2 regions of the Buttiauxella sp. BIGb0471 genome follow, and region 1 is predicted to be linked to the other one. Evidence: predicted binding sites of a transcription regulator. Region 1 holds the regulator's gene; the other holds the start of a gene.
What was found. The regulator PurR, encoded in region 1, represses purine synthesis genes. The targets are predictions, from matches to a motif close to CANGCAAACGTTTGCNTG.
Positions count from the first base shown of each region.

Region 2: epd (erythrose-4-phosphate dehydrogenase) is a predicted target of PurR. The motif match lies at 3,675-3,692, and genes of this name have one in related genera.

Region 1 is NZ_JANUEU010000001.1:950,872-958,045, forward strand. It holds gene punC (purine nucleoside transporter PunC) at 1-1,161, opposite strand, end outside; gene punR (DNA-binding transcriptional activator PunR) at 1,277-2,206, shown strand; gene purR (HTH-type transcriptional repressor PurR) at 2,286-3,311, opposite strand; gene M2371_RS04460 (YnhF family membrane protein) at 3,608-3,697, shown strand; gene sodB (superoxide dismutase [Fe]) at 3,737-4,318, opposite strand; gene M2371_RS04470 (C40 family peptidase) at 4,496-5,347, opposite strand; gene M2371_RS04475 (Grx4 family monothiol glutaredoxin) at 5,710-6,054, shown strand; gene rnt (ribonuclease T) at 6,117-6,770, opposite strand; gene gloA (lactoylglutathione lyase) at 6,866-7,174, opposite strand, start outside.
Region 2 is NZ_JANUEU010000003.1:334,365-341,538, reverse strand. It holds gene M2371_RS12320 (PTS mannitol transporter subunit IICB) at 1-63, shown strand, start outside; gene M2371_RS12315 (zinc-binding dehydrogenase) at 78-1,352, shown strand; gene glpX (class II fructose-bisphosphatase) at 1,355-2,326, shown strand; gene M2371_RS12305 (MltR family transcriptional regulator) at 2,342-2,851, shown strand; gene M2371_RS12300 (nucleoside/nucleotide kinase family protein) at 2,848-3,555, shown strand; gene epd (erythrose-4-phosphate dehydrogenase) at 3,872-4,891, shown strand; gene pgk (phosphoglycerate kinase) at 4,940-6,103, shown strand; gene fbaA (class II fructose-bisphosphate aldolase) at 6,332-7,174, shown strand, end outside.

The DNA.
Region 1 (7,174 bases):
CTCTGCATTTTTACGGCGCTGCATCAGATAACCTAACATTGCCAGCGCAATGGTCACCAGCATCACGCTGGTGGTCGTCAGCAGCGGCGTTGCCACAAGCCAGGACACCATCAAACTTGCCAGGAAGCACAGGCCCAATTGCAGCGTGTTTTGCAGCGCAGCGGCTTTACCCGTGGCCTGTGGGAACGGCAACAGTGCGGAAGCGACAACAATGGGGTAAATTGCGCCGTTGGCTATTGCCATGATACAGAATGGGATCAGCAGCAGCGTCAGGGTCGCGTGACCGCTTATCGAAACCGCCCAGGTGCCGAAAATACTCAGCGTATATAAAGCCAGCAGCCAGGGCAGCATTTGCTTGCCGTTCCATTTTTGCAGTGCGCTGCGACAACCGTAACCGCCAATCAGGAAGGCAATGGTTTGTGGCACGTAGCTCAGGCCGATTGCCGCCGGGCTGTAACCCATATCGTTCAGGATGAATGGGGAACCGGTCAACCAGGCAAAGAAGCTTGCGGAACACGCGGCATAAATCAATACGTTGCCGCTATATACGCGATTGCGCAGCAACGACATAAAGCTGACTTTGTTGTCTTCAGTTTGCGGATGATGCTGAGTCCGTGGTTTCAGGCGCAGCGTAGGGATCATCAACACCAGGGTGATAGCAAACAGGGTCGCGAAAATCGCCTGCCAGTCGAAGTGAGTCAAAATCCAGCTACCGAGCAGCGGTGCCAGTGCCGGAGACAAACCAACCAGCGGCATAATTGTTGCGAAAATACGATTTGCGCGGTTTGCCGGGTAGTAATCTGTCACCAGTGCCTGCCAGCTCACCGCCGCAGAACACACGCCAACGGCCTGTACAAAGCGCAGGACCAGCAGCGCGGTGGCGCTTTCGACCCACAACATGCCGATACAACCGATGGCAAACATACTCAACCCGGCCAGTAACACAGGTTTGCGGCCGAAATGGTCAGACAGCGGCCCCCACATTAACTGGGCGAACGCAAATCCAGCAAGGAACAAACTCAGGCTTGCGCTCACCGCGGAAGCATCGGTCTGTAAATCTTGCTGAATAGCCGCGAAAGCAGGCAGATACATGTCTGTGGCGAGGAACCCCAGCACACTTAATCCGGCCAGCCAGATAAGAAATCCTTTTGATGGTTGCATGTTTTTCTCTTGATTTATCTTGCAGGTTGATTGCCGCGAGAGTGTACGGAGTGCAATTACGCTTGTGAAACGCTAATATTTGTCTATTGCGTTCAAAAAATTTGTGAGCAGAAAAATGTGGTCTGAATATTCGCTGGAAGTGATAGATGCGGTGGCGCGCAATGGCAGTTTCAGCGGTGCCGCACAAGAGTTGCACCGCGTTCCGTCTGCCATCAGCTATACGGTACGGCAATTGGAAGAGTGGTTGGCAGTTCCACTGTTTGAACGCCGTCATCGTGATGTCGAATTAACCCCCGCAGGCGTCTTTTTTTTGAAGGAAGGGCGCTCTGTTATCAAAAAAATGATGACGACACGGCAGCAGTGCCAGCAGATCGCAAATGGATGGCGCGGACACCTGGCGATTGCGGTCGATAATATTGTAAAACCGGAGCGCACGCGCCAGCTGGTGTTGGATTTCTACCGTCATTTCCCGGATATCGAGCTGCATATTTATCAGGAAGTGTTTAACGGTGTGTGGGACGCGCTGGCGGATGGGCGCGTTGAAGTTGCGATTGGCGCAACGCAGGCCATTCCTGTCGGTGGGCGTTTTGCCTTCCGGGACATGGGGACACTGAGCTGGCGTTGCGTGGTGGCTGCAAATCATCCCCTGGCGGTACAAGGCGGTACATTAAGTGATGACGACTTACGTGCCTGGCCGTCGCTGGTTCTGGAAGATACCTCGCGTTCCTTACCAAAACGTATTACCTGGCTGCTGGATAACCAGCGGCGTGTAGTGGTGCCAGACTGGGAGTCGGGTTCCGATTGCCTGAGTGCAGGTTTGTGTATCGGTATGGTGCCATTGCATATCGCCAGACCGTGGGTAGATTCTGGTAAATGGTGCGAGCTGACGCTGGATAACCCATTCCCGGATGCCGCGTGTTGCCTGACGTGGAAGCAAAATGATGCGTCACCCGCGCTAGCCTGGTTATTAGATTATCTGGGAGATAGTGAGACGATGAATCAGGAGTGGTTGCAGGAGCCTGACAGCGCTGATTCACAGAGTTAGTAGGGTGGATAAGCCGTAGGCGTCATCCACCATTTACGTCAGAACTGTCGGATGACGCTGCTGTACGACCTACGCTATTTTAGCGGCGGTAATCGCGGAACGGGCCGTCGGCTACGGAGCGGCGTTCAATCAGGCGCGGATGCACTTCAATGGACTGCGACTCTTCGCGTTTGTTGACGATTCTGTCCAGCAACATGTTAAACGCCGTTTCACCCAACGAATCTTTTGGCTGGTGAATGGTGGTCAGGGCTGGCGAGAAGAAACGGGCGTTACGCACGTTATCGTAGCCAATAATTGAAATATCCTGCGGCACACGCAGACCCATTTCATCAGCGGCACAAATCGCGCCCATTGCCATAATATCCCCGCCACAGAATACTGCCGTTGGACGATGAGACTGGCCGAGGATCTGCTGCATCGCACGGTAGCCAGACTCTGGCTCAAAGTCGCCCTGAACAATCCAGTTTTCTGGAATGGCGATACCGGCTTCTTCCAGCGCTTTCATAAAGCCTGCATGACGACCGCCGCCGGTGTTACGTTCCATTTGGCCCGGAATGGCGCCAATTTCACGGTGGCCACGTTCAATCAAATAACGCCCGGCCAGATAACCGCCGTGGAACGCGTTATCGACCACAGAGTCGGTGAAGTCTGCGCGAGCTTCGCCCCAGTCCATCACCACCATTGGGATATGGCGATATTCTTCGAGCATGGTCAGCAGTGATTCCGGATACTCAGAACACATCACCAGCAGACCATCGACGCGCTTTTGCGCCATCATTGATAAATAAGCGCGCTGTTTTTCAAAGTTGTTGTGCGCATTGCCCAGAATCAGGGTATAGCCTTTTTCAAAGCAGCTATTTTCCACGGCTTCGATGATCTCGGCGAAATAAGGGGCTTCGCTGGAAGTGGCAAGCAGACCAATCGTTTTGGTGTGATTAACTTTAAGACTGCGTGCGACGGCACTGGGTGAATAGTGCAATTCTTTGATTGCCGCCCAGACCGCATTGCGAGTCTCTTCCGCCACAAAGCGAGTTTTGTTAATCACATGTGATACGGTTGTAGTGGAAACGTTTGCGCGCTTCGCCACGTCCTTGATTGTCGCCATTAAATTTCACTCCAGGCCATATCGTAAACTCCTGATAACTAATATGTTAAACGTTTGCGTACACTGACTCCTGAGGCAACGTTTGGGTTGCGGGTATGCCGGGATTGCGACATAAAACGGAAGGAGGGCATAGAATTGATGGTACGCAATAAATTAGCGAGGGATTTTGGCCTATCCGGAAGAAAAGTGGAAGAGGGAAAAGCGATATCAGGTTAAAACCAGGAGGATTTTTATTTCTGGTTGTGGGAAAATCACTCTGACACACCGATTGTAAGGTAATTAAAAGGAGTTTATTGATGAGTACAGATTTGAAATTTTCAATCACCACAACGGTTATTGTTCTGGCACTGATCGTATGTGGCGCGCTAACCGCCGTACTGCACTGATTAAAATGGGCCGCAATCGCGGCCCATATCATTTAGGTATTACGCTGCCAGATTCTTCGCAACAAATTCCCAGTTTACCAGCGCCCAGAAATGCTCAAGGTAGCCTGCACGAGCATTACGGTAGTCGATGTAGTAAGCATGTTCCCATACGTCTACCGTCAACAGCGGTTTTGCCGCAGTGGTCAGCGGGGTGCCGGCATTAGACGTTGAAACGATAGCTAATGCGCCATCTTCTTGCTTAACCAGCCAGGTCCAACCCGCGCCAAAGTTTTTGATAGCCGCGTCGGTAAACTGCTGTTTGAACTCAGCAAAGCTACCGAAAGATTTATTGATGGCTTCCAGCAGTGCGCCTGTTGGCTCGCCACCTGCGTTTGGTGCCAGGCAATTCCAGTAGAATGTGTGGTTCCACACCTGTGCTGCGTTGTTGAATACGCCGCCGTCTGAAGTACGAACGATCTCTTCCAGAGTTTTACCTTCAAGCGCGGTGCCCTTAACCAGATTGTTCAGGTTAGTGACGTAGGCTTGATGGTGCTTACCGTAATGGTATTCCAGCGTTTCGGCAGAGATGTGTGGGGCTAAAGCATCTTTCGCATATGGTAGTGCAGGTAATTCGAACGACATTGCAAACTCCTTATTACCCGTCATTCTTCGAGCCGCATCGTTGACTCAAATGAGTTAGGGTATCTATTGTTAAATAAACACTTTTAGTGCGGGTTTAGGTTAACAAATTGAAAGGAAAAGCAAAAGAGAAACGCACTCACCCGTTTATGGGCAAGTGCGAGTTTTTACGAAGAGGGATTAGCGAATGGTTTTTGAGGTCATAACGCGTTTGGCACCCACATAATGGCGCTGCCAGTAATCTTCACTTAAAGACGTGATTTGAATATCGCGACCCGTGCGAGGTGACTGGATGAATTTGCCATTTCCAACATACACGCCAACGTGATCAGCGGTGCCGCGACCACGGGTGCGGAAGAAGACCAGATCGCCTGTTTCCAGTTCGCCACGGTCTACTGAAGAAGCATCACGCAGATGATACATCTCGTTCGCGGTGCGCGGAATGCGGAATTTCACCAGATCTTTATAAGCGTAGTAAACCAGACCACTGCAATCGAAGCCGGTATTTGGCGACGTGCCTCCCCAGCGATACGGTTTGCCAATCTGGCCCATCAATTTATTCATTGCCGTTTTTTGTGCTTTTTGCACGCGGACTTTATGCGCCTGAGCAATAGTCGTTGGATGTTCTGCTTTAACTTTCACACAACGCGTTTTGTAACCTTTGCGAGGTTTACTGCATTTTTCGGTGAAAGTAACAGGCTGGACTTTTGCGAGCTGAGAGGATTTTTTGCGGTCGGTTTTGGCAAGACTCTTGGTTTTGGTGCTGCTGGCATTTTTAGCGGTTTTACTTTTCGCGGCAGCGGTTTCTTTTTTCTTGCTTGCGGTCCTGGTGGTGGTGCTTTTCTTGCTGGCGGTAGTGGTTTTCTGTTTACTCTTACTGCTCTTTTCTGTGCTCTTCGTTGTGGATTTCACAACGTGCGCCTTTTGCGCGACCACGGGACGAGCGTGTTCAGACGCCTGCGTCAATGGTATATACGGCAAGGTAAATAGCAGAGCACAGAGCGTGATAGATGTTTTTGTTATCCGCGCCACTCGACATTCCCCTGGTTAAAATAAATGCATGATAAATACCATCATGCCCGTGTATGATTTTGCGAAACCCGCCGATTCTAATCCATAAGGCGCAATAAAGTTAATAACCTTTTTCGATTCCTCTTCCTGTTTCGTTACCGAACGCAAAAAAAATGACCAAACTAATGGTTGTGAGGCTATTTATTGATCGTGCTTATAGTTATTTCCTGATTTGCAGCCGCGGGAAAAGTGTTATTCTTGATGCATGTTGTCCCTCCATCGCGCAGCACAGAAAAACCCTGTAAAAAATGGTGTTTTCTGGAGAGGGTGTCAATCGCTACAATGGCAGGCTAATGCCAGTACTTGGTTTGAGGAAGCAAGCAATGAGCACTATTGAAAAAATCCAACAACAGATCACCGAGAACCCAATTCTTCTTTATATGAAAGGTTCTCCGAAACTGCCTAGCTGTGGTTTCTCTGCCCAGGCTGTGCAGGCGCTGTCTGCCTGTGGCGAGCGTTTTGCATACGTTGATATTTTACAGAACCCAGACATCCGTGCTGAGCTGCCAAAATACGCAAACTGGCCGACTTTCCCGCAGCTGTGGGTTGATGGCGAGCTGGTTGGCGGCTGCGACATCATCATCGAAATGTATCAGCGTGGTGAGTTGCAATCTCTGATTAAAGAGACCGCAGCGAAGCATAAATCTGAAGAGCCAGACGCAGAGTAATTATTTGCTCATGTGTTTTGTGCTAATAAAAAAGCGACCGGTTTGGGTCGCTTTTTTTATGCTTACGATTCAGGTTCTGCCGGAAGCGGAAGAGGCCATCCACCTAAGCGTTTCCAGCGATTGACGATTTCGCAAAACAGATGTGCTGTTTGCTCGGTGTCATACAGAGCAGAGTGCGCCTGGCTGCTGTCAAACGGCATGCCCGCGGCGATGCACGCTTTGGCCAACACCGTTTGACCTAATGCCAGTCCGCTTAACGCGGCGGTATCAAAGGTGACAAACGGATGGAACGGGTTACGTTTGAGTGATGCGCGTTCTGCCGCTGCCATCATAAAGCTGTGATCGAATGTGGCGTTATGGGCGACCATAATCGCACGGTTGCATCCGCTGTCTTTGATGCCTTTACGCACCATTTTGAAAATCGCATGCAGCGCATCATATTCGCTGACGGCACCACGCAACGGGTTGTGCGGGTCGATACCATTAAAGGCCAGCGCTTCAGGCTGAAGGATGGCACCCTCAAACGGTTCGACATGGAAATGCAGGGTTTCATCCGGCGATAACCAGCCGTCTTGATCCATCTTTAAAGTGATGGCTGCGACTTCCAGTAAAGCATCGGTTTTCGCGTTGAAGCCAGCAGTTTCTACATCAATGACTACCGGATAAAAACCACGAAAACGGTCGCACAGGCTATGCAGTTGCGTGTTGTCAGACATCAGGATCTCTTAATACGGGGAAAAAGCAGCGCGCATTATGGCAAATTTTAGGGAGGGTTGCAGTAGCGGGCGCAAAAATGCCCGCTACTCGGGTATTAGTGACCCAGACCTTTGCCAGCGTCTTTACTTTCGATCAGCTCAATTTTGTAGCCGTCTGGATCTTCCACGAAAGCGATAACGGTGGAGCCGCCTTTTACCGGGCCCGCTTCACGCGTCACATTGCCACCGTTTTGGCGAATACGTTCGCAAGCTTCGGCTGCATTATCAACGCTCAGGGCGATGTGACCGTAGGCATTTCCCAAATCATAGCTTTCGGTGCCCCAGTTATAAGTCAGCTCAATAACCGCTTCTTCCGTTTCCGGACCGTAGCCCACGAAGGCCAGAGAGTATTTATATTCAGGGTT
Region 2 (7,174 bases), on a different contig from region 1:
AATAACTATATCGGCGACCCTAAACTTGACGCGTTATTTAATGAATTAACCGCTAAGGCTTAATAATAAGGATTCTTATGAAAACTAAAGTTGCAGCCATTTATGGCAAGCGGGATGTGCGTATCCGTGAGTTTGAATTACCCGCGATTACCGATGATGAATTATTAGTGAGTGTTATTTCTGACAGCGTTTGTTTATCAACATGGAAAGCCGCGTTACTGGCAAGCGATCATAAACGCGTGCCGGATGATTTAATTAATCATCCGGTTATTACCGGGCATGAGTGTGCTGGCGTGATTGTTGAAGTCGGCAATAATCTACGGGATAAATATAAGAAGGGTCAGCGTTACGTTCTGCAACCCGCGATGGGTTTGCCAAGCGGGTATTCGGCAGGATACAGCTACGAATATTTCGGTGGTAATGCCACCTATATGATTATTCCTAAGCTGGCGATTGATATGGGTTGTGTTTTGCCTTATAGCGGTTCCTATTTTGCCGCCGCCTCTTTAGCCGAACCGATGTGTTGCATTATTGGTGCCTATAAAGCTAACTACCACACCACTCAATATGTTTATGAGCATCGCATGGGAATTAAACCCGGCGGTAACCTGGCATTATTAGCCTGTGCCGGGCCGATGGGTATTGGCGCAATTGATTATGCGATTAATGGAAATATTAAACCGGCTAAAGTCGTCGTAGTCGATATCGATGAAGCCCGACTGGAGCAGGCGCAAAAATTGCTGCCGGTAGAGCTGGCGGCAAAAAATGGCATTGAGCTGGTTTATGTGAATAGCAAAAATCTGGATGACCCTGCTGCTGCGCTGCGAGACATGACAGGCGGCGCAGGTTTCGACGATGTCTTTGTCTACGCCGCCGTGCCCGCGGTTATCGAGCTTGGCGACGATCTGCTGGCTGATGATGGCTGCCTGAACTTCTTTGCCGGGCCAACTGACAAAAACTTTAAAGTGCCGTTTAATTTCTACAACGTTCACTACGGCAGCACGCATATCGTTGGGACTTCAGGCGGCTCCACGGACGACATGCTGGAAGCCATCGAACTTGCCGCCAGCGGTCGGTTGCAGCCTTCGTTCATGGTTACGCATGTCGGCGGTTTAGATGCGGTGCCTGAAACCGTGTTGAACCTGCCGGATATCCCTGGCGGTAAAAAGCTGATTTACAACGGCGTGACTATGCCACTGACTGCGATCACCGATTTCGCCCGCCAGGGTGAAACCGATCCGTTATTCCGCCGCCTGGCTGAGCTGGTAAGCGAAACTCACGGCGTGTGGAACGAAGCCGCTGAAAAACATTTGTTAGCGCATTTTGGCGTCGATACCGGCATGGAGGCTTAAGCATGAAAACATTGGCTTATCCTTTTTTCCGCACCACAGAACAGGCCGCGCTGGCTGCCTGGCCCCTGATTGGTTGCGGCGACAAGAATCGTATTGATGGTGTCGCGGTACAGGCCATGCGCGATGCGCTGAATCAAATCGAGATGCAGGGGAAAATCGTCATTGGTGAAGGGGAAATCGACCATGCGCCCATGCTCTATATCGGCGAAATGCTAGGCAACGGGCAGTCTCCTAAAATCGATATTGCGGTTGACCCTATCGAAGGCACACGCATGGTCGCGATGGGGCAAAACAACGCGCTAGCAGTGATGGCCTGCGCGCCCGCAGGTTCACTGCTTCATGCGCCGGATATGTATATGAAGAAGCTGGTCGTCGGCAAAAAGGCGAAAGGAGTGATCAACCTGGCGGCAACGCTTGAAGATAACCTGCGTAATATTGCCAAAGCCCTGGGTAAATCGCTCGAACGGTTGCGAATGGTCACGCTTGATAAACCGCGCCATCAGGATGCGATAGCGGTAGCCACAAGACTTGGGGTGAAAGTGATTGCCCTGCCAGATGGTGATGTTGCCGCCAGCGTGATGACGTGTTTGATGGAAAACCAGTACGACGTGATGTACAGCATTGGCGGTGCGCCGGAAGGCGTTATTTCAGCCTGCGCAGTGAAAGCGCTGGGGGGCGAAATGCAGATCGAGCTATTAGATTTTTGCCAGGCGAAAGGGGAGTCTCCCGCGAATCGCCAGATTGCAGATTCCGAACACCGCCGCTGCGCTGAAATGGGCGTCGAAGTGAACCGCATTTATAGCCTGCATGAAATCGTCCAAAGTGAGGAAGTTTTATTTTCCGCAACCGGCGTGACGGGAGGCGATATTCTGCAAGGGGTGCGTGAAGAAGGTGATGTAGTGCGCACACAAACGCTCTTGATTAATGGTATAGAGCGCACCTGTAATATTATAGACTCCCTACATCACCTTTAATGTACTGAGCTATTGATGACCACGTTGAACGAAGATGATGTGCTTGAGCGGCTGGAAGCGCAAAATTCACTGGCCTCGTTTATGAGTGTCGCTCACGATATTTTGCTTTCAGGAATCAGGCAATTTCTGCCTTCGTTATTTGTTGATAATGATGAAGAGATAGTCGAGTACGCTGTTAAGCCTTTACTTGCCAGAAGCGGGCCGCTTGATGATATCGACGTTGCGCTGCGCTTGATTTACGCCCTGGGGAAAATGGATAAATGGCTGTATGCCGATATTACCTGTTTTAGCCAGTTTTGTGATTTCGTGCAGCACAGCAAAGAAACCATACAGTTTCATGATGATGTTACTTACGATTTCATTGCGAACCTTAATTCAATTACCCAAAACGCCACGCTGTTTAATGCAATTAAAAGCATGAAGTATTCGGACTTCTCTATTTATTCCGAAGTGCGCTACGGGAATCTGGTGAAAACGGCGTTATCTCTGGCGGTGACTTCATTATTGAAGGAGCTAGTCTGGTGAATGTCACATTGATAATAAATGGATTAGAGACGCATGCCCATTTTAACGACGAAGAAGTCGATGCGTTGCATAAGCCGTTGCTTAAACAGTTAGCCGAAAAACAAAAGCGGTTAAGCCGCAGACTGGTGGTGTTTTTAGCAGCCCCGCCGGGAACCGGAAAATCGACGCTGGTGGCATTTTGGGAATATTTGAGCGCGCAAGATTCTGTATTGCCCGCCATTCAGGCGTTGCCGATGGACGGATTCCATCACTACAACGATTATCTACAGGCATTCAACCTCAAACAGCATAAAGGTGCGCCGCAGACCTTTAATGTGCAGAAGCTGACGGATGCGTTGCGCGATTTGCATAAGCCCGAAAGCCACTGGCCGCAGTACGATCGTAATTTGCACGATCCGGTGGAAAACGCGATTACGGTAACAGCGCCGATTGTGGTGGTTGAAGGAAACTGGTTGCTGCTCAATCAGCCAGAATGGCAAGCCCTACGCGAACTTTGCGATTACTCAGTCTTCATTTCAGCTGCACCTGACATGCTCTCAGAGCGCCTGATTGGCAGAAAAGTGCGTGGTGGTTTGACCCGGGAACAAGCCGAAGCCTTTTTCCAGGCGACTGACGGGCCGAATGTATTGCGTGTGCTGGAAAACAGCCAGCCCGCAGATATGCAGTTACATATGGACGATCAGGGCGGCTATCATCGAAGCTGATATGGGCACGGGTCTTTAAAACGGCCCGGCCTTTTCCATCATGCTTGATCCTGCCTGGTTATTATTCGTCCTTTGCACATTTGTCGTTGCAGTTATTCCATCAAAAATGTGACCTGCGTCAGAAGATCGGTTGCCTGTACTGGGGTAACGTTCCATTTATTCCGCTTATCGCTTAACATGGCTGAAGCGTTTCAGTCGAATGAATGTTCGACAATTGAGCAAACAATTGCAGTTTCGAGAGTGCGAGGATTCCCCTCAGGCGACAGCTGGATTACTCTGTCAGCCACTTAGTCTCAGGGATTCTGGCAGGAGAGATATGACCGTTCGCATAGCAATTAATGGCTTCGGTCGCATTGGGCGCAACGTGGTACGTGCATTGTACGAATCCGGGCGCCGTGCGGAAATTACCGTCGTGGCAATCAATGAACTGGCTGATGCTGCGGGTATGGCGCATCTGTTGAAATACGACACCAGCCATGGTCGCTTCGCCTGGGACGTGCGTCAGGAACGCAGCCAGTTATGGGTCGGTGATGACACCATCCGCATTTTGCACGAACCGGAAATCGAAAATTTACCGTGGCGTGAACTGGGTGTTGATGTGGTGCTGGATTGTACCGGTGTGTTTGGCTCCCGTGCAGACGGTGAAGCGCATCTGGCAGCCGGTGCCAAAAAAGTCCTCTTCTCCCATCCAGGCGGTAACGACCTCGACGCCACCGTTGTTTACGGTGTGAATCATGAAAGTGTGGTTGCTGAACATCGCATTGTTTCCAATGCTTCCTGCACCACAAACTGCATCATTCCAATTATCAAATTGCTTGATGATGCCTGGGGTATTGAGTGGGGCACAGTCACCACGATTCATTCCGCCATGCATGATCAACAAGTTATCGACGCCTATCACCCGGACTTGCGCCGCACCCGTGCAGCCAGCCAGTCTATTATTCCTGTTGATACGCGTCTTGCTGCTGGTATCACACGTATTTTCCCGCAATTTGACGACTGTTTTGAAGCAATTGCGGTACGTGTTCCGACCATTAACGTTACGGCAATCGATTTAAGCGTGACGGTGAAAAATGCAGTTAATGCCAATGAAGTCAACAAGTTGCTGCAAAAAGCAGCACGGGATTCATTTCATGGTATAGTTGACTATACGGAATTACCGTTGGTCTCGACTGATTTTAACCACGATCCGCACAGTGCCATTGTTGACGGCACACAAACCCGGGTCAGTGGGCAACATCTGATTAAAACTCTAGTCTGGTGTGATAACGAATGGGGCTTTGCTAACCGAATGCTCGACACGACGTTAGTCATGGCCGCAAGTGGTTTCAGGTAGAGCGCATATGCGTTCGCAAAACTTTAAGAATCAACGAGAGGATTCACCATGTCTGTAATTAAGATGACCGATCTGGATCTGGCTGGTAAGCGCGTTCTGATCCGTGCAGATTTGAACGTACCAGTTAAAGAAGGGAAAGTGACATCTGACGCACGTATCCGTGCATCTTTGCCTACTATCGAACTGGCCCTGAAGCAAGGCGCTAAAGTGATGGTTACTTCTCACCTGGGTCGCCCGACTGAAGGCGAGTACAACGAAGAATTCTCTCTGCTGCCGGTTGTTAACTATCTGAAAGACAAATTGTCTGCTCCGGTTCGTCTGGCTAAAGATTACCTCGACGGCGTTGAAGTTGCAGCGGGTGAACTGGTTGTTCTGGAAAACGTTCGCTTCAACAAAGGCGAAAAGAAAGACGACGAAACCCTGTCTAAAAAATACGCTGCACTGTGTGACGTATTCGTAATGGACGCTTTCGGTACTGCTCACCGTGCACAGGCTTCTACTCACGGCGTTGGCAAATTTGCAGACATCGCTTGTGCTGGCCCGCTGCTGGCTGAAGAACTGAGCGCACTGGGTAAAGCACTGAAAGAACCTGCTCGCCCAATGGTTGCTATCGTTGGCGGTTCTAAAGTTTCTACCAAACTGACCGTTCTTGATTCCCTGTCTAAAATCGCTGACCAGCTGATTGTTGGCGGTGGCATCGCGAACACCTTCGTTGCTGCTCAAGGCCACAACGTGGGTAAATCCCTGTACGAAGCAGACCTGGTTGACGAAGCTAAACGCCTGCTGACTATCTGTGATATCCCAGTTCCTGCTGACGTACGCGTTGCGACTGAGTTCTCTGAAACTGCTACTGCAACTCTGAAATCTGTAAACGACGTTAAATCTGACGAGCAGATTCTGGATATCGGTGATGCTTCTGCAGCTCAACTGGCTGAAATCCTGAAGAATGCAAAAACCATTCTGTGGAACGGCCCGGTTGGCGTGTTCGAATTCCCTAACTTCCGCAAAGGTACTGAAATCGTTGCTAATGCAATCGCAGACAGCGAAGCATTCTCTATCGCAGGCGGCGGTGACACTCTGGCAGCAATCGACCTGTTCGGCATTGCTGACAAGATCTCTTACATCTCCACTGGTGGCGGCGCATTCCTCGAATTCGTGGAAGGCAAAGTTCTGCCAGCAGTAGCGATGCTCGAAGAGCGCGCTAAGAAGTAATGATTACGGGCAGGGTTTCCTGCCCGGTGAATTTTTGCCGCTTACAGTGAATGGTAGGTGGTTAATATTTCTTTATTTACCCAAAATTTTTCGAGTTGTAGCAAGGCGACAACTAAGCAGCTTCCAGGAGCTTACTCCGTTAAGTGACTGGGAGATGGGAAGGCAGTCAACGCAGTTACAGCTTGAAGGATGACGGGCAAATCGGCCGACGATACAGGACAAACAACCATGTCTAAGATTTTTGATTTCGTAAAACCTGGTGTAATCACTGGTGATGACGTACAGAAAGTTTTCCAGGTAGCAAAAGAAAACAACTTTGCTCTGCCAGCAGTTAACTGCGTAGGCACCGACTCTATCAACGCCGTACTGGAAACTGCTGCGAAAGTTAAAGCACCAGTCATCGTTCAGTTCTCTAACGGCGGCGCTGCGTTCATCGCGGGTAAAGGCGTGAAAACTGACGTTCCTCAGGGTGCTGCAATCTTGGGCGCAATCTCTGGCGCACACCACGTTCACCAGATGGCTGAGCATTACGGCGTGCCAGTTATCCTGCACACCGACCATTGCGCTAAGAAACTGCTGCCATGGATCGATGGCCTGCTGGACGCTGGCGAAAAACACTTCGCGGCAACTGGCAAACCACTGTTCTCTTCCCACATGATCGACCTGTCTGAAGAGTCTCTGGAAGAAAACATCGAGATCAGCTCTAAATATCTGGCTCGTATGTCCAAAATGGGCATGACTCTGGAAATCGAACTGGGTTGCACCGGCGGCGAAGAAGATGGCGTAGATAACAGCCATATGGACGCATCTGCTCTGTACACTCAGCCAGAAGACGTTGATTACGCGTACACTGAACTGAGCAAAATCAGCCCACGTTTCACCATCGCGGCTTCCTTCGGTAACGTGCACGGTGTTTACAAACCAGGTAACGTGGTTCTGACCCCGACTATCCTGCGCGATTCTCAGGATTATGTTTCTAAGAAACACAACCTGCCGCACAACTCCCTGAACTTCGTGTTCCACGGCGGTTCCGGTTCAACTGCTCAAGAAATCAAAGATTCCGTGAGCTAC